DNA from 2 places in the Candidatus Pelagibacter sp. PS_17 genome. Region 2 is predicted to be linked to the other one. Evidence: riboswitches for the same ligand, from Rfam matches in the RefSeq annotation. Region 2 holds a riboswitch; the other holds the start of a gene.
What was found. A riboswitch is a leader RNA that binds a small molecule or an ion and turns the genes downstream of it on or off. The one in region 2 is predicted to bind glycine.

Region 1 (15,215 bases), 160 kb from region 2:
AATTAGTAGAACCTCTTAAATTTTTATTTAAAGATGAAGTTAGAAAATTAGGATTAGAACTTAATTTATCTAATGACATAATCTCTAGACATCCATTTCCCGGTCCTGGTCTAGCTATTAGAATGCCCGGTATTATAACCAATGAAAAAATTAAAATTTTAAAAGAGGCTGATTTCTATTTTATAAAAGCTTTAAGAGAGCATGGGTTATATGATAAAATTTGGCAAGCATATGCTGCACTCCTACCAGTAAAAACTGTGGGTGTTATGGGTGATAATCGAACTTACGAACATATTTGTTTGTTAAGAGCAATTACCTCTGAAGATGGAATGACTGCTGATTTTTTTGATTTTCCTAAAGGTTTTATGCAATCAATCTCTAATCAAATTATTAATAATATTAGAGGTATAAACAGAGTTGTTTATGATGTTACTTCAAAACCACCTAGTACCATTGAATTAGAGTAATACTTTACTATAGAGTACATAATATTATGAAATATTTACACACCATGATCAGAATCTCAGACGTGGAAAAATCATTAGATTTCTACTGTAAGGGATTAGGTTTAATTGAAACTAGAAGAATGGAAAATGAGCAAGGTAGATTTACCTTAATTTTTCTAGCAGCACCTGGCGATGAAAAAGCCGAACTAGAGCTAACCTACAATTGGGATGGTGATGAGTTAGGTGATGGATCTCGTAATTTTGGTCACTTAGCATACCGTGTTGAAAATATTTATCAAACTTGTGAGAGACTTCAAGATATGGGATATACAATTAATAGACCACCTAGAGATGGTCATATGGCATTTGTCAGATCTCCAGACAATATTTCTATAGAAATCTTACAAGAGGGTAATTTAGAAATTAAAGAACCTTGGGCCTCAATGAAAAATGAAGGTGTTTGGTAAAAAATGAATAAAAAAATCTTAAACTTTATTAAAAAAAAAAATAAAACTAAAATTATAAGTCTTACTGCTTACTCTAAAAATATAGCATCAATAATAGATAGACACTGTGACCTTGTATTGGTAGGCGACTCCCTTGGCTCTGTTCTTTATAGCTTTTCTTCTACAAAAAAAGTGACACTGGATATGATGATTGAACATTCTAAAAGTGTAAGAATGGGTGTTAAAAAAAGTTTAATGGTAGTAGACATGCCTCATAACACTTACCGTAACTCAAAAGAAGCCTTAAGTAATGCAAAAAAAATAATCTCTAAAACGAAGTGTGATGCAATCAAGCTTGAGGGGGGTAAAAAAGTAATTCAAATAATTAAAACTTTAATTAAGAATAAAATTCCTGTGATGGGACATCTTGGTGTTCTGCCACAATCTGCAACAAATTTTAAATTTAAAGGAAAAGAAATAACAGAAAGAAAAATTATTTTAAGAGATTCTAAACTTTTAGAAGATGCTGGTGTATTTTCAATAGTTTTAGAGTGTGTTGAAAGCTCATTAGCAAAAGAAATTACTAAAACTGTTAAAGTTCCTACAATTGGAATTGGGGCATCAGTACATTGTGATGGTCAAGTTTTAGTTACTGACGACTTGATAGGTCTGAATAAAATTAAAGCTAGATTTGTGAAAAGGTATTCAAATATTGAAAAACAAATAAATGATGCTGCACTAAAGTTTAAGAAAGATGTAATAAGAAGTAAGTTTCCTACTAAAAAACATTCATACTAAATTAAAAATATTGTTTGAATGTTTCGTTAATTGATAAGACGCCATAATCATTTAAACCACCAATTATTAATTGAAGAGCTACAATTAAAATAAAACCTAACCCTACATAGGCTATCCATAAGTTTTTTTGAATATAATTAGCTAAATAAGTAGCTAATGCTCCAGTTAATACTACAGATAAAACAAGGCCAAATATCATGAAGCCAAAATGACCTTTTGCAGCACCAACTACCCCGATAACGTTATCAAAACTTATTGTAATATCTGCAAATAAAACTTTATAAATACTTTTTACAAATGAAGGTTCTGTTGATTTTTTTACTGGTGATTTAATCTTATTTTTCATTTCAACTAAATCTTTCCTTAAATCATTAACAATCCAAATTAGAAGTAGTCCACCTAAAATTTTAATATAATAAAATTCAAATAAGTAAGTAGCAAAAAGAGCAAAAATAATTTTAAAAACTAAAGCTCCAGCTACACCCCAGAGAATTATTTGCTTTCTATTTTTTGGTACAAAGTTAGCAGCAATTAATCCAATAATAATAGCATTATCAGCAGCTAAGATGATATCAATAAAGATGATTTGGGTTAAAATTATGAATTCTTCGATCAAGATTTTTTTATAATATTAAATAATTATTTTAATTCAATGTTTTAATATTTAGACTTCTTTGAACCGTCGATAATTTCTTTTAGCTCCTCATATTCTTCACAATTACAAGTTTTTAAAACTTCTAACCTTTCTTTAGCCATATCTATTCGGTTTGTAACCACATAAAGCTCACCAAGGTATTCATTTATTCCATTATGATTAGGTTCAATTTCTAGGCCTTGTAAGTAAAATTTTTCACCTCCTTCAAAATCTCCAAGTTTTCTAGTAGTAAAACCTAAATAATTTAAAGTATCTGCCTGCAGTGGTTTTTCATCATTGGATTTTAAAAGAAGCTTTTGTGCTTTAGCATATCTTTCTTGTGCTTTGTCAATTTTTCCTTTTTTTTCATATTTCTTAGCTGAGTTAATTAAATTTTTTGCTTTTGTGTAGTCTGAAGCTTTAGGAGTAGAATCGCTATCACTGCTACTTCCTGCTGCAAATAAATTATTAGTGAGTGCTATAATTATTAGTAAAGTATAAATAAGTTTTTTCATATTTTAATTAAATTTATCCATTTTATTTAAAGGTTTTAGTTCTAAGCCATTATCAACTAAATTATCTCTGATAGATTTTGCAGTTGCCAATGAGCTTTCATTATCACCATGTATACAAACCGAGTCAATCTCACAAGGTATCTGTTTACCACTGAGACAATTTATTGCCTGATTTTTAACCATGTTCAACACATGGTTTTTTGCTAATTGAGGGTCAGTGATTAAAGCGTTTGGTTTACTTCTAGAAATTAAATTTCCATTATCTTCATAATTTCTATCTGCAAAAATTTCACAAGCTATTTTCAAACCATTTTTCTTAGCAGCAACTTCCATTTGTGAACCCGTTGGTACCAGATAAATAATATCTTTATTAATCTCTTTAATGGCCACAGCTAGAGTTGTGGCTAATTCCAGGTCTTCACAAGCCATATTATTAAGAGCCCCATGGGGTTTAATATGAGTAACATTTTCATTATATTTCTGAGCAATTTTTTGTAATATTTCATATTGGTCGAAAATTAGTTTTTTTATTTCTAAGGAACTTAAATTCATTCTTTTTCTTCCAAAGTTTTCAGGATCTTTAAATGATGGATGGGCACCCAAGCTAACACCATTTCTTTTTGAAATTTGAATAACCATCTCCATTGTTTGTTCATCACCTGCATGGTAACCACATGCAATGTTGGCAGAATTTACAATATTGAGTAATTCTGGATCATTCTCGATAGAATGAAACTTAGATTTTTCTCCTAAATCACAATTGATATTAATTTCCATACTCTTTACTCTCTAGTATAACATGGCATGGTTAAAAATATATCAAATCTTGGTGATGCGGCAGTATATTGTGATTTTGGCTCAGAGGTTAATGAAAAAATAAATGCAAATGTCATAGATTATTTTCACCATATATCAAAATTAATAAAAGATAAAAAAATTGAAGGAATAATTAATTTAACACCTTCTTATAATAAATTAATCATTAATTTTGATTTATCTATAACCAATTATAAAAAAATCAAAAATTTTATAGAAGGTTTAACTATTAGTAGAGATATTAAAGATAATAATCAAAAAATTAGAATACCAGTTTGTTGTGATGATGAGTATGGACTAGATTTTTTGAGGCTAACTAAAAAATTGAATATAGATAAAGATAAAATATTAGAACTATATTTTGGTAAGGAATATTTTTGCTACATGACAGGATTTATTGCTGGCATGCCTTTTCTAGGAGATATTAATAAAGGTATCAGATGCGATAGATTGGAAACGCCAAGAGTAAAAGTTCCAAAAGGCTCTGTGGCCATAACCGAACAATTTACAAATATTTACACTTTTGAAAGCCCTGGTGGCTGGAATATTATCGGCAACACACCAAAAAAGGTTTTTGATAAATCAAATTTATTAGATCCAACCTTAATTAAACCAGGTAACAAAGTGATCTTTTATCAAATTTCTAAGGAGGAGTATCTAGACTGGAATGAGTAATTCATATTTTGAAATTATAAGATCAGGAGTTAACACAACCATTCAGGATAGAGGAAGAAATCACATGTATTATGTGGGTATTACTGTAAGTGGGGCAATTGATCAAAGAAATTATAAACTAAGCAATAAGTTAGTTGGTAATAATTTAGATGAAGCTGTTATTGAATTTGCTTATCAGGGTCCACTTCTAAAATTAAAAAATGGGAAAATTAATCTTAGTGTTACTGGGGATGTGCTTTTCAAGATAATTAGAAAAAATTCAAACATTGAAAATGGTGTTTGTTATAAAAACTATATTTTAGAAGACGAAGATCAAATTGATTTAATATCAACAAAAAATACTGCTTATGGATATTTATCAATTAGAGGGGGTTTAGAATTGAACAAAACTTGGAATAGTTATTCTATAAATACCAAGGCAAATGTTGGTCCAAATAATGGAAAAAAATATTCTATAAAAGATAAAATTTTTATAAAAAATTCAGATTTTAAAAAAATTGAAGAAACAGAAATTAATTATAAAGAAGTTCCAGATAATATAATTAGAGTTATTAAGGGTACTAATTTTGATTATTTTTCAACAGAGGCTCAAAATAATTTTTTTAACAAAGAATTTTCAGTTACTAAATTAGCAGATAGAATGGGTATTAGACTAAGTGGTCCCAAGTTAGAAAACATTGTTAGCTCTAATATAAAATCTGAAGGTCTTGTAAAAGGAGTAATACAAGTACCTGCTGATGGAAACCCTATTGTTATGTTGTCTGATCACGGAACTATAGGTGGATATCCCAAAATAGGTGTTGTTATTTCAGCAGACTTAGATCGAGTAGGTCAATTGACACCAGGCACTATTATAAATTTTAAGGAAGTAAGTCTTGAAGAAGCTCAGAATATATTTAAAGCATACACAGAAGATACAAATAAATATTTAAATGAATGTAATTAATAAAATTCCAGGTCCTATATTAGTTTTTATGGGAGCTTGCTGCTTAAGCTTTGGAGGCTTAATTGTTAAATCATTTGAAGGATCAACATTATGGCAAATATTATTTTGGAGATCTTTATTTTTTTCGCTTACAGTCTTACTTTTTTTAATAATTACTTATAAAAAAAAATTATTTAAAGCGTTTTACGATTCAGGTTTACCAGGACTTATTGGCGGAGTTATTTTATCATTTGGTTTTTGTGGGTACGTCTTTGCGATGTATAATACAACTGTTGCCAATACTAATTTTATTATTTCGACGCAAATACTCTTTTTAGCAATATTTGGTTATTTATTTTTAAAAGAAACAATTTCATCTATTACTTTAGCTTCAATTATTTTAGCAATTACGGGTGTCCTATTAATGGTAGGTAATTCTTTATCACCAGGAGAGATGTCTGGAAACTTAGCGGCTTTTAGCATGCCAATTACATTTGCAGTCTTAATTATAATTGTTAGAAAATTTCCTACAGTTGACATGGTGCCAGCTCAATTTATAGCTGGTGTGAGTTCATGCTTTATTGGATTTTTATTATCTGAGAAGCTTATGATTTCTTCACATGATATATTTTTAGGTTTTACAGCAGGTTTTTTTCAAGTAGGATTTGGTTTTATATTTATAACTATGGGTGCACGTAGTACACCATCTGCAATGGTTGGTATAATCATGTTATCCGAATCTGTGTTGGGGCCAATGTGGGCCTTTTTATTTGCAGCTGAACGACCTTCTTTATTTACTTTAATCGGAGGAGGAGTAATTCTTTTTGCAGTATTATTGCAATTTTACTCACTACTTTTTTCAAATAAAAAAGAAAAAATTATTAATTGACTCTGTTACATATCTGGTAGATTATTCTTATATACGGGAGAGACTACAAACAATCGTAGCGCCGAAGGAGCAACCACCCAGGAATCTCTCAGGCAAAAGGACCGTAACATATTAACTCTGGAAAGAGATTAAGTTCTCGCCGACGGAATAAAACTCTCAGGCAAACATACAGATGGGTACAGTAAGTTAATATGGATATTTTAAAAACCGCACTTTACAGTTTACATCAAAAGCATGGAGCTAAGTTTGTTCCATTTGCTGGGTATCAAATGCCAATTCAATATTCTAAAGGAATTATTGAGGAACACAAAAGTACAAGAGAAAATGCAGGTATTTTTGATGTGTCCCATATGGGTCAGTTATTCATTAAAGGAGATGATAAGTTGGCAAAAGATCTTGAAAAAATTTTTCCAGCTGAATTGAGTAAGGCTAAATTAAATCAATCCAAATATAGTTTTTTAATGAATGATGAAGCAGGAATTTATGATGATTTGATTATCACAAAAGTTGAAGGTGGTTTTAACATTGTATTAAATGCTGCTTGTAAGAATACAGATTTTAAACTTTTAACTAAATTGTTAGAAGATAAGTATGAAATGATTTTAAGTGAAGAGCTATCGCTTATAGCAATTCAAGGCCCTAAAGCAGTCCAAATATTAGAAAAGATAATCAATGGAGTATCAGATCTAAAATTTATGAATGGTGATACGTTTAATTATCTTAAAGAGGATATTTATATCACAAGATCAGGTTATACCGGCGAAGATGGATTTGAGATATCTATCAAAAATGAGAACGCAGAAGCGTTTGTGCAAAAACTCATAGATGAAGGGGCTAATTTAATTGGATTAGGTGCCAGAGATACCTTGAGACTAGAGGCGGGACTTTGTTTGTATGGTCATGACATGGATATTAATAAAAGCCCAGTAGAAGCAAATTTAAAATGGGCGATATCAAAAAATAGAATTCTTGAGGGTGGGTTTATTGGATGTGAAAAAATTAAATCTCAAATCGAGAAAGGAGTAAGCAAAATCCGCGTAGGTATTAAGCCAGAAGGAAGAATTATAGCACGTGAAAAAACTTCAATATTTAGTGAGGATGATAAAAATATTGGGGAAATTACAAGTGGAACTTTTGGACCCAGCGTTCAGGCCCCAGTTGCAATGGGTTATGTAGAAAATTCATTTTCTAAAATTGATACTAAGGTTTTTTTAGAAGTGAGAGGAAAAAAATATCCGGCAATTATAAGTAATTTGCCATTTTATAAAAAAAGTTATGTGAAAGGAGCTAGTAAATGAGTGAAGTAAAATATTCTAAAGAACACGAGTGGATAAAGTTAGATGGAGACACTGCTGTTGTAGGAATTACACAACATGCAACCGAAATGCTAGGAGATATAGTTTTCGTAGAGTTACCAGAAATAGGATCTTCTGTAGTTAAAGATGGCAATGCTGGAGTTGTAGAATCTACAAAGGCTGCAAGTGATATTTATACTCCTGTATCTGGAGAAATTATCGAAAATAACCAAGCCATTGTTGACGATCCTGCAAAAGTTAATTCTGATCCAGAAAATGAAGCATGGTTTTTTAAATTAAAAATTACTGATAAGTCTGAAATGGATTCATTAATGAATAAAGAAGAATACGAAAAATTTTCAAAAGAAAGTGGTAGTTAAATGTTAAAGAATGCTCAAAAAGATTTTATACAAAGACATATAGGTCCATCTATTGATGAACAAAATGTTATGCTTAAAGAGTTGGGATACCAAAATCTTGATGATTTAATAAAAGATACTGTACCAGAAAAAATTCTTCTTAAAGATGATTTGGATATTGGTGATCCAAATTCTGAATATAAAGCACTTAGAAAATTAAAAGATATTTCTAAAAAAAATAAGATTTATTCTAGCTTTATAGGAATGGGTTATTATGGAACTTATACTCCCTATGTAATACTTAGAAATATTTTAGAAAATCCAGGATGGTATACTTCTTATACCCCTTATCAGCCAGAAGTAGCACAAGGCAGATTGGAAATGTTATTAAATTTTCAACAAATGATAATTGACTTTACTGGAATGGATATCGCTAATGCCTCTCTTTTAGATGAAGGAACAGCTGCAGCGGAAGCTATGGGATTGAGTTATAGAATATCTAAGTCTGAATCTAAAAAAGTTTTTGTTTCAAAAAATTGTCATCCTCAAACAATTGATGTGATTAAAACAAGAGCTGAACCTTTAGGCCTAGAAATAATAGTTGGTGACGAAGATAAAGATATTAAAGAAAATATTATATGTGGTATCATTCAATATCCAGGAACTCTTGGAGATATTAAAGACCCAAGTGAGGCTATTAGTAAAATACATAAATTTAATGGAAAAGCAGTTTTAGCATGTGATTTGTTAGCACTCGCTAAACTAAAAACACCTGCTGAGTTAGGTGCCGATATTGCTGTCGGTAGCTCACAACGTTTCGGAATTCCAATGGGTTATGGTGGTCCCCATGCTGCATTTTTTGCTACAAAAGATGAATATAAAAGATCAATGCCAGGCAGAATAGTAGGTGTGTCAGTAGATAGACATGGGAAAAAAGCATATAGACTTGCCCTTCAAACAAGAGAGCAACATATAAGAAGAGACAAAGCTACAAGTAATATTTGTACTGCACAAGCATTATTGGCAATAGTTTCTGCAGCTTATGCGGTCTATCATGGTCCACAAGGAATTAAAAAAATTGCAGAAAGTGTTTCTCAATTAACTAAAAATTTTGCAGATAAATTAAAGCAATCTGGTTATGAACTTTATTCAAATGAATTTTTTGATACGGTTACAATAAAAACTCTAGATAAAACAGAGAAGATATACAAAAATGCTTTAGATCAAGGAGTAAACATCAGAAAAGTGAATTCTGAAATGTTAGCAGTATCTTTTGATGAGAGAAAAAATCTTTATAGAGCAAATCAGTTACTAAAAATCTTTAATTGTTCAGAAACAATTAAAGAAAATATGAATGAAAGTTTATCTAATATTCCAAAAAACCTATTAAGAACTTCAACTTATTTAGATCATCCAGTTTTTAATAGTTATCATTCGGAAACAGAAATGCTTAGATATTTAAAAAAATTAGAAGACTCTGACATTGCTTTAAATAAATCTATGATTGCCTTAGGCTCGTGCACTATGAAACTTAATGCAGTTGCAGAAATGATACCAGTTACCTGGAAAGAATTTTCACAGCCACATCCTTTTTCTCCTGTAGAGCAAATGGATGGTTATAGAGAATTATTTACAGATTTAAAAAACTGGTTGAGATCAATTACTGGATTTTCTGGAGTTTCATTGCAACCAAATGCTGGTGCTCAAGGAGAGTTTGCTGGTCTAATGGTAATACGTAAATTTCATGAAAAAAATGGTGAAACAAATCGTAATGTTTGTTTAATTCCAAGTTCAGCGCATGGCACAAACCCGGCTAGTGCTCAAATGGTTGGTATGAAAGTAGTTGTTGTTAAATGTGATCAATATGGAAACGTAGACTATGAAGATTTAAAAAATAAAGCTGAAGAACATTCAGAAAATTTAGCGGCCCTTATGGTCACTTATCCATCAACACATGGTGTATTTGAAGAGAAAATAACTGACATATGTGAGTTAATTCATAATCATGGTGGGCAAGTTTACATGGATGGAGCTAACTTAAATGCATTAGTAGGTATTGCTAAACCTGGAAATTTTGGACCAGATGTTTGTCATATAAATTTGCATAAAACATTTTGTATACCTCATGGTGGTGGTGGGCCTGGTATGGGACCAATAGCGTGTAAAAAACATTTAGAAATATTTTTGCCAAAACATTCTGTGATAAAAGATTGTGGTCCAGTGACTGGAATGGGAGCGGTATCTGCAGCTCCTTGGGGTAGCTCAAGTATCTTATCAATTTCATGGATGTATATAAAGATGATGGGTTCTGAAGGCCTAAGAAAAGCATCACAAGTTGCAATACTAAATGCAAATTATATTGCCCATAAATTAAAAGACTCTTTTCCAATTTTATATAAGGGTAAAAGTGGCAATGTAGCTCATGAATGTATCATTGATATTAGAACGATAAAAAGTGAAACAGGGATCACTGAAGAAGATATTGCAAAGCGATTGATTGATTTTGGCTACCATGCTCCAACAATGTCTTGGCCTGTTGCTGGTACAATGATGATTGAACCTACAGAAAGCGAAAGTTTGAGTGAAATTGATAAGTTTTGTTCTACTCTTATAAAGATAAAACAAGAAATAGATAAAATTCAGTCTGGTGAATATGATAAGACTGACAACCCATTGAAGAATGCGCCACATACTCACGTTGAATTAACATCCAATAAGTGGGATCATAAGTATGAAAGAGAAGAGGCCGCTTATCCTTCAGAGTTTTTAAGAACAAATAAATATTGGCCTCCAGTTGGTAGAGTAGATAATGTTTATGGAGATAAAAACTTGTTTTGCACATGTCCATCTATGGAAGAGTACGAAGACACAGCTGCTTAGATATTTACTAAGATGAAAATTGCTGTAGTAGGTGCTGGTATATCAGGATTAAGTGCTGCTTATTACCTATCTAAAAAACATAAAGTTGATTTATTTGAAAAAGAAAATCAATTTGGGGGTCACGCAAATACAATAAAGGTTGCTTACAACCCCAACAAAGAAATTCCAATAGATATTGGATTTATGGTTTTTAATAAGCAAACATATCCAAATTTAATTAATTTTTTTTTAGAAAATAAAATAGAGATTGAAAAAAGTGATATGTCATTTTCTGTTACTGTAGAAAATAGTGGATTAGAATATTGTGGAAAAGGATTAGGTGGAATTTTTTCTAATAAAAAAAATTTATTTAATCCAAAATTCTTAAAAATGTTTTTTGAAATTTTAAGCTTTTATAAAAACTGTGAAAAAATAGAAATTAAAAAAATTAGTTCAATAACATTAGGGGAGTATTTAACAGAAATAAAAATTTCAGAATATTTTATTAATTATCATATTATACCAATGGTATCTGCTATATGGTCGATGCCTCCATATGAAGCAAAACAAATGCCATTATCTTTTTTTCTAAGCTTTTTCAAGAATCATGGACTGTTTAAAATTAAAGATAGACCTCAATGGTTTACGGTTACAAATCGAAGCAAAACTTATGTCGATAAGATAATAGGCCAAGTTAGTGGAGAACATTTTAAGAATTACAATATAAATAAAATCACTAGAAATGATTTAGGTGCTAAAATTTTTTATGGGGAGGAAAATGAGTTCTTTGAATATGATAAAGTTGTAATAGCAACTCATGCAGACGAAGCATTAAAGATAATTGATAATCCAACACTAGACGAGAAGTCAATATTAAGAAAATTTAAATATAGAGCAAACACTGCAGTAATACATTTTGATGAAAGTGTTATGCCTAAAAATAAAAAAGCATGGTGTGCTTGGAATTCTTCAATGGACTCAAATAATAATGAAAAGACAGCTGTAACATATTGGATAAATCAGTTACAAAATTTAAAGATAGATAGAAATATTTTTTTAACAATTAATCCATTTAAAGAAATTCCAAATGATAAGATATTTAAAAAAGTAGCATTTACTCACCCTTATTACGATACAGAAGCATTAACCAATCAAAGTAACCTGCATAAAATTCAAAATAAAAAACATATTTTATTTTGTGGTAGTTATTTTGGTTATGGTTTTCACGAGGATGGAATAAAGTCCTCTATTGATATGCTAAAAACACTTAATGATTAAAAATTCTTATATTTATACAGGAAATGTAATTCATAAAAGATTTAAGCCCAAAATTCATAGTTTTAATTACAATGTATTTTCACTTCTTATAGATTTATCGGAAATAGATTTACTACACAAAACTTTAAAGATATTTTCATACAATAAACTAAATATTATTAGTTTCTTTGATAAAGACCATGGAGCAAGAGATGGGAGCTCTCTTAAGGAATGGGTTTTAGATAATCTTAGAAAAAATAATATTGAAACTAACGATGTTCATATTAAACTTTTATGTTACCCAAGAATATTTGGATATGTATTTAATCCATTAAGTGTTTTTTATGTCTACGACAAAAATTTTGATCTAATATCTATTTTATATGAAGTAAAAAACACATTTGGCGAGCAACATGTTTATGTTTTTAAAACTAAAAAAGACCAAAATCTGATTCAACATATGTGTAAGAAGAAATTTCATGTATCTCCATTTATAGAAATGAATTGTATTTATTTTTTTAGACTATTGAAACCTGGTAATAAAATATCTGTAATAATTGATCTGAATGATCCAGTTGGCAAAGTATTATACGCTTCACAAGATGGTATTAAAAGTGAATTGACCAATAGAAACCTACTTAAATCTTATTTAAAACATCCATTAATGACATTCAAAATCATTATAGCGATACATTATGAGGCATTTAAATTATGGACAAAAGGAATTAAATTTATAAAAAAAAAATTAAATATTAAGAATAATATTACTATCGAAAACTAATGTTAATTTACAAAATTTCAGATTTGATTGTGTTTAGTGCATTAAAAAATATTAAACATGGTTTTCTTGAAATTAAAAAAGTAAATGGTGAAGTTTTAAAGTTTGGCAACCCTGATGAAAATTTAAAAGTTTTTTTAGAAATTAAAGATGAAAGCCTAAATTATAATTTGATTAAAAGTGGAAGTATTGGTTTGGGAGAGTCTTATATGAAAGATCTTTTTATAACAAATAATCTTTCTGATTTGATTGAGTTAACAGCAAAGAATATAAAAACCATTTATAAATTTTCTGGAATCTTCGATTTGCCTTTTATTAATTTTATTAAAAATAAAATTATAAAAAATACTAAAAATAGAAGTAAAGAAAATATTGCCAAACATTATGATTTAGGAAATGACTTTTTTTCATTATGGCTTGATAAAACTTTAACCTATTCCAGTGCTATATTTGAAAGCCCCAAACAAGAACTTTTTGAAGCTCAGAACAATAAATATCAAAAACTAATTGATCTTATAAGACCCTCAAGTGGTAATAAAATTTTAGAAATTGGTTGTGGTTGGGGTGGTTTTGCTGAGTATTTAGGTACTAATTATGATGTTAAATTAGATTGTATTACTATTTCCAAAAAACAATATGAATTTGCTAAAGAGAGAATTCATCGATGTGGACTTAATGAAAAAGTAAATATTCAAATTAAAGATTATAGAGATTTAAAGGATAAATATGATCATATTGCATCAATAGAAATGATTGAGGCTGTAGGTCAAAACTATTTAGATAGTTATTTTAATACAATTAAAAATAATTTAACACCCTCGGGTACCGTGGGCATTCAAGCCATAACTATCGATGATAGTTTATTTAATAGATATAAAAATAAAAAAGATTTTATACAACAATATATTTTCCCAGGTGGTTTTTTACCCTCAAAAAGTGAATTACAAAATTATGTTGATAAAAATGGATTAAAATTTGGTGAGTATAATTCATATGCAAATCATTACTCCGAGACTTTGATTATTTGGAGAGAAATATTTAATAAAAAATGGGACTTAATTAAAAAACAAGGCTTTGATTTAAAATTTAAAAAAATGTGGGAATTTTACCTTTCATATTGTGAAGCTGGTTTTAAATCAAAAAACATAGACTTAATTCAATTTTCACTACAAAATAAATAACTATAGGAGCTACATGATAAACTTAAAGATAATTAGATTAACAGTATTAATATTTGCTTTATTCTTTACAGCAAGTTGTATAAACAATAACTCTATGAAACCGACAGATTTTAAAAACACTGAACCAACTATGACTATAGAGCAATATTTTAATGGTCCGGTTAAAGCATGGGGTCTACTACAAGACCGTAGTGGTAAAGTTACTAGACAGTTTAAAGCTGATATGACAGGTAGTTTTGAGGGAGATATTTTAACTCTTAAAGAAGATTTTTATTGGACAGACGGAGAAAAACAAAATCGTATATGGAAAATCAAAAAGATTGATCAAAATTATTACGAAGGAACGGCACCCGATGTCGTGGGTACAGCTAAAGGTTATCAATATGGATCAGCTTTTAAATTTGAGTACGATTTAATGGTCCCATTTAAAGGAAAGAATATTAAAGTTTCTTTTGATGATTGGATTTTTAAACAGGATGAAGATGTTGCAATTAATCGAGCTACACTTACAAAGTTTGGATTTAAAGTTGGTGAATTGACAGTTTTCTTTAAAAAAAATTAATAATCAATCTTCTTCATACCTCTAGCAACTAGTTTAAAATATAAACTACTAGGTAGCATTTGAAGGAATTTTAAAAAATAGGTAAAGGCTTTGGGGAAATGTATTTCAAAACTTTTTTTGATTACTAATCCTTTATAAATTTCATCTGCAGCAAATTCTGGAGTTTTGATCATGGGCATTGGAAAATCATTTTGATCAGTCATAGGCGTTTTTATGAAACCGGGGCTGATTAACGAAACACGCACATTCTTCATTCTCATATCAAAGTTTAAGCTTTCAGCAAAGCTAGTAAGTGCTGATTTTGAAGCACAATATGCACCAGCTGCAGGTAATCCTCTATAGCCCGCAACTGAAGAAATTATAGATATTTGGCCATTTTTTTTCTCAGAAAAATAATCATAGATTGAATTAATTGAATTCATGGTTCCAAAATAATTAACTTCCATTATTTCTCTTATCTTGTCTAAATTAAATTTTTTTTCTGATTTTGGATCATGCATGCCAGTACCGAACACACAGATATCAATATTATTAAATTGTTTGATTATGTCTTTTGCGACTAATTTACATGCATCGACTTCAGTAACATCCAAAGGAAAAGGAAATATATTTTGATTAATTTTTTTAAGTTCATTTAATAAATTTTCACGTCTTGCAGATGCAGCAACCATCCACCCATTTTCTGCAAATTTGATTGCAAGAGCCTTACCAATTCCACTACTTGCACCTGTTATCCAAATAACTTTTTTATCTTCCATATTCTATTGTATAATAGAAATA
Region 2 (15,215 bases):
AATTTGGCCATCAGTAATTATTCCTGTAGTGATTTTCTTATTATTTTGAACAATTAAAGTACCAAGTTTTTTATTTGAAATAATTTGTAAAGCTTTTTTCATATTCAAGCTTTCATTTACGAATGGAATTTTGTTTCCTGTGATCATTAATTCTTCAACAGTTCTAAGTTGTGCACCAAGATTTCCAGAGGGATGAAATTTTTTAAAATCTTTTTTATTAATATTTTTTTTATTTAAAACTGCTACTGCCAACGCATCACCTATGCTCAATTGATTAATTGTGCTTGAAGTTGGAACGATACCAAGACCTGCCTCAGTTACTTCTGGAATGAGTATTTTGATATCAGACGCTTTGTATAATATCGAATTTTTTTTAGACATTATTCCTATTAGAGTGATTTTATTTCGATTTGCATATTTAATAATATTTTTTAACTCTTCTGTGGAACCAGAATAACTTATCAAAATTAAAATATCTTTTTTTGAAATACTACCAAGATCACCATGAGAACAGTCATTTGCAGATAGTGAAAATGAAGGTGTGCCAACAGAGGAAAGTGTTGCTGAAATTTTTGCTGCTATTAATCCACTTTTGCCCACCCCACATAATATCACTTTTGATTGACAGTTTGCCAACGATTCTACCGCCTCACTAAAAGAATTATTAATTGAATTTTTTAGTTTTTTTAAAGCTTTGATTTCAAGATCAATTACACTCTTTGCAATTTTTTTATAATTTCTTTTTTTCATTTAATGAGACCATATATCGTCTTTAAATAAAGCCAAATCAAGATCAACTCTAGTTTTTAAAAATGCTAAACAGCTCTTATATAAATCAATTCGCTTTTCTCTTACTAGAATTTTATTTAATTCTTCATGAATTTTATGCAAATAAATAACATCATTAGCACAATATTTTAATTGTGCTGGAGATAGCTCTCCTCCAAAGTCTGAACTTTGAAATTGTTTACTTACATCTACGTTCATAAATTCTTTAATTAATGTTTTTAGGGAGTGACTATCAGAATAGGATCTAGCTAATTTTGAAGCTATTTTTGTATCAAGAATATTATTAGTTTCTGTTTTCAGGTAATGCTTAATGTGAGCCATGTCCGCCCTACCATAATGAAATATTTTTATGATTGATGCGTCAGAAAGAACTTTATTTAAGTTTGGAGCATCATATTTTTCCCTATCAAGCTGGATAATATGAGCATCAGAATTACCAGTTGATATTTGAATAAGGCACAAAGGATCACGCTTAACATTGAGACCCATAAACTCTCCATCAACCGCTATAATATTGCCTAAATCTAAATCTTCTGGTAGATCATTCTTGTGAAGTTTAATATCAATATTCATTTTTAATTATATATATATGAAAGCAAAAAATTGTCTAATTTTTGGCGGTAGTGGTCAAATAGGTCGTCATTTAATAAGAAAGCTTACTAAAAATAATTATAAAGTAACTGTGGTTACTAGAAACCTTCATCAAAAAGGATATGCAATAAAAACTCAAGCTAATGCAGGTTACATAGACATTGTTGAAGCTAATATCTTTGATGAAAAAAAAATTAGAAAGCTTTTCTCTCAAACTGATATTTGTATAAATTTAATTGGTATTTTATATGAAAGTGGCAAGGGCAATACTTTCAAAAATATTCACTCTATTTTTCCATCTATTTTATCTAAACTTTGTAAGGAATATAAAGTTCAGCAATTTATTCATTTGTCAGCATTAGGGATAAATGATGCACCAGACTCAGAGTATGCAAAAAGTAAATTAGATGGCGAACTTAATATTCAAAAAAATTTTCCTTTAGCAACAATATTAAGGCCTTCTGTAGTTTATTCAGTTGATGATAATTTTACTTCGTCTTTTATGACTTTACTCAGTAGACTTCCATTTTTCCCTCTTTATTATAATGGATCAACTAAATTTGCTCCAATACATTGTTCGGATTTAACTGATACCATTTATCATGTTGTCTCTAAAAGTATTTACTCGAAAATTATAGAGTGTGTTGGGCCTGACATCTTATCCTTAAAAGAAATTTTAAAAAAATTATTACATTTAATAGATAAAAAAAGATTATTAGTACCATTACCTCTTTTTGTAGCAACTATGTCTGCTAAAGTTTTTCAATTATTTCCAAAACCACTCCTAACAATAGATCAGCTTACGCTTTTAAAATATGATAATGTTCCTTCAGGTAAATATCAAACTAATGCTGATATTGGGGTTCCAAGCACAAGAGTATTTGATAATGAAGTAGAAAAATATAGCTATATGTGGAGAGAAGGTGGGCAATTTTCTACAAAAAAATATAACCCTGCTAATTCTTAATAGAATTTCCTATACTAAAATTGTATGATTATTTATGATAATTAATATTATTTATTTTTTAATATTCTCAATTTTCTCTTATCTAATTTATCTAATCATAAAATCTCTGATTAGAGGGTTTAATGGGAAGAATAAGAAATAAAAAATTAAGATTAATTAAATTAATAATTATTAAGCAGTATTAATTTTTTTATCAATATACTGAGGTGTCTCTTCATCTTTATCAGCTACAGGCTCTTCTTTTCTTCCTTTTGGCTGATAGGCATATAGCAAATGAAGTTTGCAATATGAAAAATCTTTTAAAGACGATCGCCCACAAAAATAAAATGATTGTTCTTCAGGATGACCTATAGGCCATTTACAAGAGCTCTCGTCTAGTTCTTCTAATTTCTTAGGATTTTCTGGTTCAAAATCTTTTTCAATAATTAAGGATTGAAACTTACTTTTTCGGCCTCTTTTTTGCTTAGAAGAATTTTCTTCTGAACTATTATCAAAATTTTGGCTTGAAGATGCATTTCTAGTTTTAATTTTTGATGATAAATTTAATCTATGAGCTTTACCAATTACTGCATTTCTACTAATACCACCGATTATTTCAGCTATTTGGCTTGCAGTGCTTCCTTTGCCCCAAAGTTCTTTTAACTTTTCTACTTTTTCTTCGTTCCAGCTCATATTCTATATTTAGTATGTTAATTAATTTTTATAACTATATACAGATCACACAAGATTAAAAAAAAGACAACGGATTTTTCTGTTTTATACACATCTTTTTTTAAAATTTATATATGATTACTTATGGTTGAATTGGATAAAAAATATCATATCGGAGTTAAAAAGTTTGGCTTTGTAAATTGGATTGGCTTTAAAAGTCTATGGCTTAAAGAGTGTAACAGGTTCATGGCAGTTTGGCAGCAAACTTTGTTATCTCCACTTGTTTCAAGTTTATTATTTTTATCAGTTCTATCCCTAGCTTTAGGCAATAATAGAGGAGATGTACTTGGCTATTCTTTTATAAATTTTTTAGCTCCTGGTTTAATTGCGATGAGCATCTTAACACAATCATTTAGTCACTCTGTTTCTTCACTAATGATAGGAAAAATTCAAGGAAATATTGTTGATATGCTCTATGCACCATTATCAGCCCTTGAAGTATCAATGGCAATAATATTGGCTGCCTTAACAAGAAGTTTTTTAATAGCTATAATTTCAATAGCTGTCTTTTCATTAATAGTTGATATCACAATTTATAATATCTTTTATATTTTTGTCTTTGGTTTTTTAGGAGCATTTATTTTGGGAAGCTTAGGTTTTATCACCGGTCTTTGGGCTGAAAAATTTGATCATACAGCAACTGTAACAAATTTTATAATAACTCCATTAAGTTTTTTATCTGGAGTATTTTATTCAATAGATAAACTTCCACAATTTTTTCAAACGATAAGTCATATTAATCCATTTTTTTATATGATCGATGGGTTTAGATATGGCTTCTTAGGAAAATCAGATGGATCGATAACAGTAGGCTTAATCTATCTAATTATATTAAGTGTTCTCATGTGGTATGTTGCTTTTCTTCTTTACAAAAAAGGTTATAAAATTAAATCTTAGTTAATGAGCGCTTTAGCAAAAAATTATAATAGAAAAAAAATCTCTTTTAAATATGGTAAGGGAAGTTTTTTATATTCTACTAATGGAAAAAAATATTTAGACTTTGTTCAGGGAATAGCAGTAAATTCCTTGGGGCATGCAAACCCAAATTTAATAAAAGCAGTTAACAAACAATCTAAAAAACTTTGGCATGTTTCTAATGCATTTATCATTCCAGAGGGAGAAAAATTGGCTAAAAGATTGGCAAAAAAAACTTTTGCAGATTTTATTATTTTCCAAAATAGTGGAGCAGAAGCCACAGAAGCAGCAATTAAAGTTGCTAGAAGGTATTTTTATTCGATAGGACAACCTTCAAAAAATAGAATTCTTTGTGTTAAAAATTCATTTCATGGAAGAACATTAGCTACAATTTATGCTAGTGGATCAAAGAAGATGACGGAGGGCTTTGGACCGAAAGTTGATGGATTTGACCATTTTGAATTTGGAAATCATAAAGATTTTAAAAAAAAAATAACAAAAAAAACGGCTGCTATTATGGTTGAAACTGTGATGGGAGAAGGAGGAATTAAAGTTATACCCAATTGGTGTTTAAAAGAATTAAGAAAAATTTGTGATAAGAAAAAAATTTTATTAATTTTAGATGAAGTCCAGTGTGGAATTGGAAGAAGTGGAAATTTTTTTGCATTTGAAAATTCGAAAATTAAGCCCGATATTGTTCCAATAGCAAAAGGAATTGGAGGTGGGTTTCCGTTAGGTGCAGTTTTAATGAATAAAAAGGTAGCATCAGGAATGACAGCTGGAACTCATGGGTCAACATTTGGTGGCAACCCACTAGCTATGTCTGTTGGAAATGCAGTTTTAGATCAAATATCAAAAAAAGGATTTCTTTCAAATGTTAAAAAATTATCAAAATACTTTCATTCAGAATTAAATATATTGAGAAAAAAGTTTCCTAAAATAATTAAAGAAGTAAGAGGTGTTGGTTTATTAATAGGATTACAACTTCATAATGATCAAACAAAATTTATACAGAAACTAATGGATAATAAATTATTAACAATTAGAGCGGCTGAAAATGTTATTAGAATATTACCTCCTCTTAATGTTAAAAAAGAAGAAATAAAAATAGCAATAAATATTATTGAAAAAGTGTGTTCTACTTATAAATAAATATGAAACATTTCATCAACCTTAAAGATATACCTTCAGCAGATCTTAAAAAAATCATCATTGATGCAAAGAACAGAAAACAAAAAAGAAAAAATTATAACACTTTAGAAGTTGATAAAGATAAACCTTTAAAAGGCAAGTTACTCATTCAAATGTTTGAAAAAGCAAGTTCGAGAACGCGATTAAGTTTTTACCTTGCAATAAAACAACTAGGTGGAGGAACTATAACACTTAGAGCTAATGAATTACACCTAGGAAAAGGTGGGGAAAGTCTAGCAGATACTGCTAAAATTTTATCAACTTATGGGGATGGTTTTATGCTGAGAACTGACAGTGATAAAAAAATAGAAGAATTTAGCAGATACTTAAAGATACCAGTAATAAATGGTCTAAGTCCATCGTCTCATCCAACACAAGTGCTATCAGATATTTTCACAGTTGAAGAAATTAAAAAAAAATCTATTTCCAAATTAAATATTTGTTGGATTGGAGATTCTAATAATGTTCTAAATAGTTTGATTGCTGCTTCAGTTAAATTTTCTTTCAACTTAAATATTGGTTGTCCCAAGAATTATGGGCCTAAAAAATTTGTATTAGATTGGGTAAAAAAAAATAAAAGAAAAATTCACATCTTTTATGATGCTAAAAAAGCAGTTAAAAATGCTGATGTAATTTTTTCAGATAAAGTAATTTCATTGAACGATAAAGTTAATAAAAATAAAAAAATTAAAGATTTTAGAAACTTTCAAATCAATTCAAAATTGATGAGTTTTGCTAAAAAAGATACAACTTTTTTACACTGTCTTCCAAGGGGAGAAGAGGTTGCAGCAGATGTTTTTTTGGGAAAAAATTCTGAAGTATGGCTGCAGGCTCTAAATAGAGTGCATGTTCAAAAAAGTATTTTATTATATTGTTTTGGTAAATTAAGGTAGCTGTTTAGGGCTATCACTATTTTGATTTAGGTACTTAATAATCGAGGCTCTATCTGCTTCTTTTCTCAAGCCAGCGTAAGACATTTTTGTTCCTTTCAAATATGAGCTAGGTTTTGTTAAAAAACCATTGAGTTCTTCAAAAGTCCAGTCTTTACCATATGAGGCTAAAGTTTTAGAATATTTGTAGTCTTCTACAGCACCTACTTTACTGCCCACTACGTTATAAAGAGCAGGACCAATTTTATTTGGACCACCTTTTTCAATAGAGTGACATGCTGCACATTTTTTAAAAATTTTTTCACCTAAAGTTACATCGCCTAGAGCCATTATAGCGGCAATGTCTACTTTTTGCTCAACTTCAGCAACTTGAGATACTGTGGAAGCTGGTTGTCCTTCTACTTCAACTTGATACCCTGGATTTTCTGGTTTATTTACATGAAAGACACCGTCGGCAACTTTTCCTAAACCAATTACAAGAAGTGCAACCATTAAAATAGCAGCAATAATTTTATTAAGCTCGAACGAATCCATATAAATTTTATTATTTTGCAGATATAACATGATAATTAAAAAAATACTTAATTTTTAATTTTTAATTTTGCGTCTGTTAGACGCACAAATTGGTAAATTTATAATGGCTAAAACATTAATATTAATTCCATCAAGAATGTCAGCAAGTAGATTGCCAGGTAAACCGCTTTTAACAATTAATAATTTATCAATAATTTCTCATGTTTTTAAAAGGGCAGAAGAAACAAATATTGGCGAGGTAGTAGTAGCAACCGAAGATCAAGAAATACTCGATGATGTTGAAAAAAATGGTGGTAGAGCTGTTTTGACGAGTAACACTCACAAAACTGGCACAGATAGAATTTTTGAGGCTTACGAAAAGCTTAATATTAAAGACATTGATTTTATATTAAACCTGCAAGGGGATGAACCAAATATCAATAAAAATGATATTATAAATTTAAATAACTTTATGATTAATAGTAATTCTGGAATTGGAACGCTAGCAGCAGAAATTAAAAATGATAAAATGTTAATTGATCAAAATATAGTTAAGGTTATTACAGAAACAAAATTAGAAAAGAATAATTTTCCAATAGCATTAAATTTTACTAGAGATGGTTTTTCAAGAAATGATCAAAATATTTATCATCATATTGGAATCTATTCGTATAAAACAAGTACATTAAAAAAATTTGTTAGTCTGGACCAAACATTTAAAGAAAAAAAAAATAGATTAGAACAGTTAAGAGCATTAGATAATGATCTGAAAATCAACGTTGCTTTGGCAAACTTTTCTCCCATTGGTGTAGATACAAAAGAAGATTATCTAGCTATAAAAAAAATTATGGAATATAAATCCTAAAATGACCAAAATTTATTTTCAAGGAACGTTCGGTGCTTATTCACATTTAGCAGCTCTAGAAATAGATCCTAAAGCAGAAATAATTCCATGTAAGACATTTGATGAATGTTTTTTAAAAACATCTCAAGATAAAAATTCGAGAATGGTAATTCCAGAATCAAATCGAATTACAGGAAATATTGGAATCGAATATCTTATTTTTAAGTATAGACTTAATATTTATGCGGAACATTTTCAGAAAATTGAACATAATTTATTAGGACAGCCAGATAGCAATTTAAGTGATATCAAAGATGTTTATTCTCACGCTCAAGCTTTATCACAATGCTCTAAATTTATTAAAAAAAATAATTTAGTTGAACATATTCGTGCAGATACTGCTGGTTCAGCTGAGACAATTTCAAAGTCTAAAATTAAAACAGAAGCTGCAATTGCCTCTACTTTAAGTGCTGAAATTTATGATCTAAAAATACTTTCAAAAAATATTGAAAATGAAAAAGGAAATGCTACGAGGTTTTTGGTAATGGGTAATGAAGTTTTACAGCCTGATTTTGGTGATAAAAAATACATAACTTCTTTTCTATTTAAGTTAAAAAGTAAGCCTGCAGCTCTCTATCAATCATTAGGTGGCTTTGCGATCAATGGAGTTAACCTTACAAAACTTCAAAGCTATCCAGAGCAAAATTCCTTTGAGTCATATTTTTTCTTATGTGATTTAGAGGGACACATAGACAATTCAAAAGTACAAAAGTCTTTAGAAGAATTAGGACTTCATTGCCAAGATTTTCACGTACTAGGTGTTTTTGAGGCTGATAAGTTTAGAGAAAAATAACTTAGAAACTTTTCTTGTAGAATAGAAAACATTACTGTTATAATAGTTTTGGAGGCTAGAGGTGGATACTGCTTGAACCCGACCAGATCTTAACGGAAGCAGTCGTAGAGACAGTTATTCAGGTTCTAGTCTCCTTTATATAAAATGAATAAAAATACAAAAGTTTTAGCTTTAAAGTACAGACCTCAGACATTTAATGATCTTATAGGGCAAGATGTTGTTGCGGAAACAATTTCTAATTCTATTAAGGCTAATAAAGTGCCTAATGCCTATCTTTTTACTGGAATTAGAGGAATAGGAAAAACGACAACAGCAAGGATTGTTGCAAAATCTCTAAATTGTTCAAATGGAATAGATAATTTGTGTAAAGAGGAACTTTGTGAAAATTGTAATGCCATTTCTAACTCAAATCATATTGATGTATTGGAAATGGATGCAGCAAGTAAAACAGGGGTGGACGATGTAAGAGACCTTATTGAATTTTCTAGATATGGCCCAACTACTGCTAAATATAAAATATTTATAATTGATGAAGTTCACATGCTTAGCAAACAAGCATTCAATGCATTATTAAAAACCTTAGAGGAGCCGCCAGAATATTTAAAATTTATCTTTGCAACAACAGAAATAAAAAAAATTCCAATTACAGTAGTCTCACGTTGTCAAAGATTTGATTTATCTAGAATTAAATCTTTAGAGTTGTTTGATTTTATTAAGAAAATTAAAGAAAAAGAAAATGGTAACGCATCAGATGATGCTCTTAAATTAATTGTTAAAATTTCTGAGGGTTCAGTTAGGGATGCGCTATCGTTACTTGATAGAGCTCTACTTACTTTGGATAAAGACAAAGAATTAGATCTTGCAGCAGCACAAAAAATATTTGGTTATTTTGATAAGTCTCAATTAATTGATTTATTTGAATTAATATTTGAAGGTAAAGAAACTGAAGTTCTCAACACTTACAGAGAAATATATAACCAAGGTGTTGAACCAAAAATTTTTATTAATGATTTCTTAGAGCTCTTATATTATTTTAAAAATATTGATTCACTAAATTTGGATGGTAATAATTTTTTATTGAATGATGAAGAGTTTAATAAAATTAAAGATCTTTCAGAAAAAGTTAACAATGAGACCCTAATATTATTTTGGCAATTTACTATTAAAACACTTGAGGAGCTTGATATTGTTTCTAATCAACATTTATCAATGGAAATGTTCTTAATTAGATTAATTCATTTAAAAAGTATTAAACAGGAAAGTGAAAAATATAAAGAAGATAGCAAACTATTATCTGAAAGTGAAAACCAAACATCTTTTTCCCCAAAAAAAACAAACGAAGATATCTTTGGAATAAAAGATAAATCTGAAACAATAGGGCAAATGAAAAATATTGTTCAGGAAAAAGATATCAAAGAAAAAGAAAATAATAACATTGAAATAAATACCAGTCTTATAAATTCATTTGATGATCTATTAAAAGCATGCTCTTCTAAAAAAGAGATTAAATTAAAATATGAATTAGAAAAAAATGTTAACCTTGTAAGTTTTGAGAACAAAAGAATTGAAATTTCATTTAATGAAGATTTAGATAAAGATTTTATTAAAGATCTTTCAACAAAACTTTTTGAATGGACCAATGAAAGATGGATTATAAGTCTAAGCAAAACTAAAGGACAGCCATCTAAAAAAGAAGAAGAAATCAATCAAAAAAAAGAACTGATAGAAAGTGTAAAGAACTCCTCAATTTATAAAGATATTTTAAAAAGTTTCCCTGACGCAGAACTTATTGATGTTAAACCTAGAAAAGAAGATTAAAGAATGACTGATTTTACAAAAATTTTAGATAAAGCAAAAGAATTAGAGGCTAAAATGAAAGAGAGCCAAGAAAAAATAAAGAACATTCAGGTAGAAGGAACGTCTGGTTCAAATTCTGTAAAGGTTACTTTAAATGGTGAAAATGAAATGATCAAAATTGATCTTTCAGACGAAATATTAAAGGAAAATAAAATTATAATCGAAGATTTGATAGTGGCTGCCCATAATAATGCAAAATCAGAATTAAAATCTAAGACATCTGAAGAAATTTCTAAGTCTACAAGTGGATTAGGTATTCCTGGTTTTAAATGGCCACTTTAAGAATATGCAAAATATTAATGAGATAGAAGAGTTAATTAAATTAATTTCTAAACTTCCTGGCTTAGGTCCTAAATCTGCAAAAAGAATTGTATTAAAACTTATTAATAATAGGGATGAACTTGTAAAGCCAATGGCAAACACGTTGGCACAAGTTTATAAAAATGTTATTAGGTGTCAATCTTGTGGTACTTTAAAATCTAATTCATTAGGCTGTAACAATTGTGAAAATTCAAAAGAAAAATATAATAAAATATGTGTAGTTGAAGACATTGCAGATCAATGGTCAATTGAAAATTCAAATATCTATAAAGGCTACTTTCATATTCTTGGTGGCACTATTTCTTCTGCCGGCCAGAGAAAAGAGGATCTTTTGATTAATTCATTAGTAGAAAGAGTTTCAAGAGAAAATATTGAAGAAGTTATACTAGCAACAAGTGCAACAGTAGAAGGTCAAACTACTGCTTATTACATAGAGGATAGTTTAAAAAAAACTTCTACTAAGGTTACAAAACTTGCTCAAGGACTTCCTGTTGGTGGTGAAATAGAAAGTCTCGATGATGGAACTTTATATTCAGCTTTTAAAAACAGAACTGGAATTAAAACTAATTCTGACTAGATTTCTTTATTAATCGATTTAGATGTAATAACGGTTCTGTGTAACCCGAAGGTTGCTCTTTACCTTTAAAGATTAAATCACAAGCTGTCTTAAAAGCAATTGATTGCTCAAAATTTTCAGACATCATTTCGTAGCTTCCTCTTCCGGAGCGAGTATAGGCACCATCATTTTTATTTTGATCATCAACAATTTTTGCCATTTTTTTCATTACTTCCATAACTTGTGATTTTGTACAAATATCGTGATGTATCCAATTAGCTATATGTTGAGAAGAAATTCTTAAAGTGGCTCTATCCTCCATCAAACCAACATTATTAATATCAGGTACCTTTGAACAGCCAACTCCATGATCTATCCATCTGACGACATACCCTAAAAGAGTTTGTGCAGAATTGGAAATTTCGGAGTTAATTTCTTCCATTGACCAGTTTGGTCTGTCTGCTACAGGAATTGTTAACAAATCATCCAGTTTTGCAGATTCTCTTTTTTGAATTTCTTTCTGTTTCTCAAAAATATTTATTTCATGATAATGAAGAGCATGAAGAGCTGCCGCTGTAGGTGAGGGAACCCAAGCACAATTTGCACCAGCATTTAGATGCCCAGTTTTTTGTTCCATCATCTCTTTCATTTTGTCCGGCATAGCCCACATTCCTTTGCCAATTTGAGCCTTACCAGAAAGACCACATTGAAGACCTATGTCTACATTGTTATTTTCATATGCCCCAATCCATTTAGAAGATTTCATGTCTCCTTTTTTAATCATAGGACCAGCTTCCATTGAAGTATGCATTTCATCACCAGTACGATCTAAAAAACCAGTATTAATAAAAAATACTCTATTTTGCAGTGTTCTAATACACTCTTTTAAATTTGATGAGGTTCTTCTCTCTTCATCCATAATTCCAATTTTACAAGTGTATTTTTCCAATCCTAAAACTTCTTCAACTTTAGTAAAAATTAAATCAGTAAATGAGGTTTCATCAGGGCCATGCATTTTTGGTTTAACAATATAAATGGAACCAGTTCTAGAATTACCTTTTTTTTTAATATCATGAAGGCAAGCTGCTGAAGTTATAAAGGCATCCATAATACCTTCTGGTATTTCAGAACCATCTTTTAAAGTGATTGCTGAGTTAGTCATAAGGTGTCCAACATTCCTTACCAATAATAAACTTCTTCCATGTAGCTTTAATCCTTTTCCATCTTTAGAAACATAACTTCTGTCGGGATTTAATTTACGCTCATAAGTCTTTCCATTTTTTTCAAAAGTTGATTTCAAATCACCTTTCATAAGTCCAAGCCAATTACGATAACAAATAACTTTGTCATCAGCATCTACTGCAGCAACACTATCTTCATTATCACAAATAGTTGAAACTGCAGCTTCAACAATAATATCACTAATTTTAGCAGGATCTTGTTGAGCGCTAAAAGCATTTGGGTCTATAATTATTTCTATATGAAGATTATTATTTTTTAAAATTATTGCTGATGGATCATTGGCCTCTCCTCTATGACCAATATATTTATCTTTATTTTTTAAAGATGATTTATTACTATCTTTTAATACTGTTAAAGAGCCATTATCAATTTTAAAGCCTGTAATATTATGCCATTCAAAATTTTCTAGAGGAAAATATTTTTCTAAAAAGTCTCTTCCATATTTTATAACCATTTCTCCTCTTAAAGGATCGTATCTTTGAGTGGCACTATCCTCAGATTGATCGATTACATCTGTACCATATAAACTGTCATATAAACTCATCCATCTAGCATTAGCTGCATTCAGTGCATACCTTTCATTCATGATTGGAACTACTAATTGAGGTCCAGCAATACTAGTTATTTCTTCATCAACATTATTTGTTTTGATCTTAAAATCAGGGCCTACTTCTTTTAAATAATCAATTTCTTTTAAAAATTTTTTATACTCTTCAAGATTAATTTCATTACCTTTATTAGCAATATGCCAATCGTCTATTTTTTTTTGTAAATCTTCTCTTATTTTTAATAGCTCTTTATTTTTTGGGGCTAGCTCATGAACTACTTGGTCGAAGCCTTCCCAGAATTTTTCAGAAGAAATATTTGTATCTTTAAGCAATTCTTCATTAACGAAGTTAAGCAATTTATTAGAAACTGATAGATTGTGTATTTTTGTATATTGTTCTTTCATAGCACCCATTTTACCCCATCTGTATTTTTGCCTGAGAGTTTTGCTCCATCGGCGAGATAAATCTCTTTCCAGAGTGTTATGTTTGTTATCGGTCCATTTGCCTGAGAGTTTCCGGGGTGGTTGCTCCTTCGGCGCTATTATCTAATAGTCTCTCCCGATATCAATTAAGAGTACCCTTTAATAGAATTATGTCAAATATAAATTATTTAAAACATTTTATTGCCTTTTTTCTCAATTAATTAATAATTAAACAATCATATGAAAAATTATTTAAATTTTGAAACAGATATTAAAAATTTAGAGATAGAAATAGACAAACTTAAAGACCCTTATAATCAAGATGGTCTTTCGGAAGTAGATACCAAAAAAATATCTGAGTCTCAAAAAGAGATAGATAATAAGCTACAAGAGATTTACTCTAACTTAGACCCCTGGCAAACGACTCTAGTTGCAAGACATGAAGACAGACCTAAAGCAAAATTTTTTATCGATAATTTATTTGAGGATTTTATCCCATTGTCAGGTGATAGATATTATGGAGAAGACAAATCCGTATTAGCAGGATTTGCAAAATTTGATGAAAAATCTGTCTTAGTTATTGGTCAAGAAAAAGGGGACAGCCTTGAAAGTAGAATTGAAAGAAATTTTGGAATGATGAGACCTGAAGGTTACAGAAAAACAATTAGATTAATGAAATTAGCAAATAAATTTAACATTCCGATAATTTCTTTTATAGACACACCCGGAGCCTACCCTGGTGTAGGAGCAGAAGAAAGAGGTCAAGCAGAGGCAATTGCAAAATCAATTGAGTGCTGCATGTCTTTAAACGTCCCAACTCTTGCAATTGTTATTGGAGAAGGTGGATCAGGAGGGGCAATAGCACTTGCTTCATCTAACAAGGTAATCATGTTAGAAAATGCAATTTACTCAGTAATATCTCCAGAGGGCTGTGCCACCATTTTATGGAGAGACCCTAAAAGAACTTTAGAAGCAGCAAAAGCTATGAAATTGTCTTCAAAAGACCTTTTAGAACTAAAAGTAATTGATGAAATTATTCCAGAGCCAATTGGTGGTGCCCACAGAGATAGAGACCTAATATTAGATAACGTAAGAAAATCGATTGAAAAAAATTTGAATGAATTTTTTAACATGAGTGGAGAAGAAATTTTTAATCATAGAAAAAATAAATTTTTAACTATTGGAAGATCTAAAGGTTTCGTAAATCAACTAGACGATCTAAGTACACTCAGCATGAAAGAGAGTAAGGTTAATTTATTTATTAAAAACTTCTTTAAATCAAAGTTAAATTTAGCAGTTTTATTTGGAGTAATAGTTTTATTGGGCTATTTTATATTTTCTTTATAAGGCCCCACAACAGTTTTTAAACTTTTTACCTGTAGCTTCACATTTCTCATTTCTTGAAATTTTTTCATTTTTTCTTTTTATTAGTAAACATTTTGGATCGTTAGATGTTTCTTTTTTTAATGGTCTTGAAATACTTTCACTAGGTTCTTGAACTATTTTTAAATTTATTAAAATTGTAACAAAATCCATTTTCAATTTATTCAATAAGTTTTCGAAAAGAAAAAAGGCTTCTTTTTTATACTCAACTAATGGATCTCTTTGACCATAAGATCTTAGGCCAATAACTTGTCTTAGTTGTTCAAGATATTGAATATGTGACTTCCAGTTTAAATCTATACACTGAAGAAAAATTCTTTTTTCAACTTCTTTTGCTTTTTCTTCATCCAACATTTTAATTCTTTCATTTCTTGCTTCTAAAAATTTAGAATTAATTTTATTTTTGAACTCTTCATCTTTTAATTCAGTAACATTTTTAAATTCATTATCATCAACACTTTTTCCTAGTAAAGTTTTTAACTGATTATTAAATTCATTATTTTTAGTTGTTGATAGTTTCTGTGTTTTTAAGCTGATTAGATGACTAATAATTTCAGATAAGAATTCATCTGAATAATCAAAAACTTTTTCACTATTCATCACACCGTTTCTTTGTGAAAAT

Region 1: another riboswitch for glycine. It lies ahead of gcvT (glycine cleavage system aminomethyltransferase GcvT); the one in region 2 lies ahead of AC5SML_RS00560 (malate synthase G).

Annotation. Positions count from the first base shown of each region.
Region 1 is NZ_CM182073.1:248,542-263,756, forward strand. It holds gene guaA (glutamine-hydrolyzing GMP synthase) at 1-467, shown strand, start outside; gene AC5SML_RS01335 (VOC family protein) at 494-913, shown strand; gene panB (3-methyl-2-oxobutanoate hydroxymethyltransferase) at 917-1,690, shown strand; gene AC5SML_RS01345 (YjbE family putative metal transport protein) at 1,692-2,306, opposite strand; gene AC5SML_RS01350 (tetratricopeptide repeat protein) at 2,348-2,839, opposite strand; gene AC5SML_RS01355 (5-oxoprolinase subunit PxpA) at 2,843-3,616, opposite strand; gene AC5SML_RS01360 (5-oxoprolinase subunit B family protein) at 3,644-4,330, shown strand; gene AC5SML_RS01365 (5-oxoprolinase subunit C family protein) at 4,323-5,276, shown strand; gene AC5SML_RS01370 (DMT family transporter) at 5,263-6,144, shown strand; glycine riboswitch at 6,169-6,258, shown strand; gene gcvT (glycine cleavage system aminomethyltransferase GcvT) at 6,336-7,442, shown strand; gene gcvH (glycine cleavage system protein GcvH) at 7,439-7,819, shown strand; gene gcvP (aminomethyl-transferring glycine dehydrogenase) at 7,820-10,678, shown strand; gene AC5SML_RS01390 (NAD(P)/FAD-dependent oxidoreductase) at 10,691-11,935, shown strand; gene AC5SML_RS01395 (DUF1365 domain-containing protein) at 11,928-12,695, shown strand; gene AC5SML_RS01400 (SAM-dependent methyltransferase) at 12,695-13,873, shown strand; gene AC5SML_RS01405 (DUF3833 domain-containing protein) at 13,887-14,435, shown strand; gene AC5SML_RS01410 (SDR family NAD(P)-dependent oxidoreductase) at 14,432-15,193, opposite strand; gene AC5SML_RS01415 (TspO/MBR family protein) at 15,215-15,215, shown strand, end outside.
Region 2 is NZ_CM182073.1:90,970-106,184, forward strand. It holds gene AC5SML_RS00495 (KpsF/GutQ family sugar-phosphate isomerase) at 1-750, opposite strand, end outside; gene AC5SML_RS00500 (ribonuclease D) at 751-1,362, opposite strand; gene AC5SML_RS00505 (complex I NDUFA9 subunit family protein) at 1,379-2,347, shown strand; gene AC5SML_RS00510 (GcrA family cell cycle regulator) at 2,519-3,019, opposite strand; gene AC5SML_RS00515 (ABC transporter permease) at 3,143-3,955, shown strand; gene AC5SML_RS00520 (aspartate aminotransferase family protein) at 3,959-5,125, shown strand; gene argF (ornithine carbamoyltransferase) at 5,128-6,057, shown strand; gene AC5SML_RS00530 (c-type cytochrome) at 6,049-6,588, opposite strand; gene kdsB (3-deoxy-manno-octulosonate cytidylyltransferase) at 6,692-7,432, shown strand; gene AC5SML_RS00540 (prephenate dehydratase) at 7,434-8,264, shown strand; gene dnaX (DNA polymerase III subunit gamma/tau) at 8,409-10,082, shown strand; gene AC5SML_RS00550 (YbaB/EbfC family nucleoid-associated protein) at 10,086-10,403, shown strand; gene recR (recombination mediator RecR) at 10,408-11,019, shown strand; gene AC5SML_RS00560 (malate synthase G) at 11,006-13,201, opposite strand; glycine riboswitch at 13,272-13,359, opposite strand; gene AC5SML_RS00565 (acetyl-CoA carboxylase carboxyltransferase subunit alpha) at 13,451-14,557, shown strand; gene secA (preprotein translocase subunit SecA) at 14,552-15,215, opposite strand, start outside.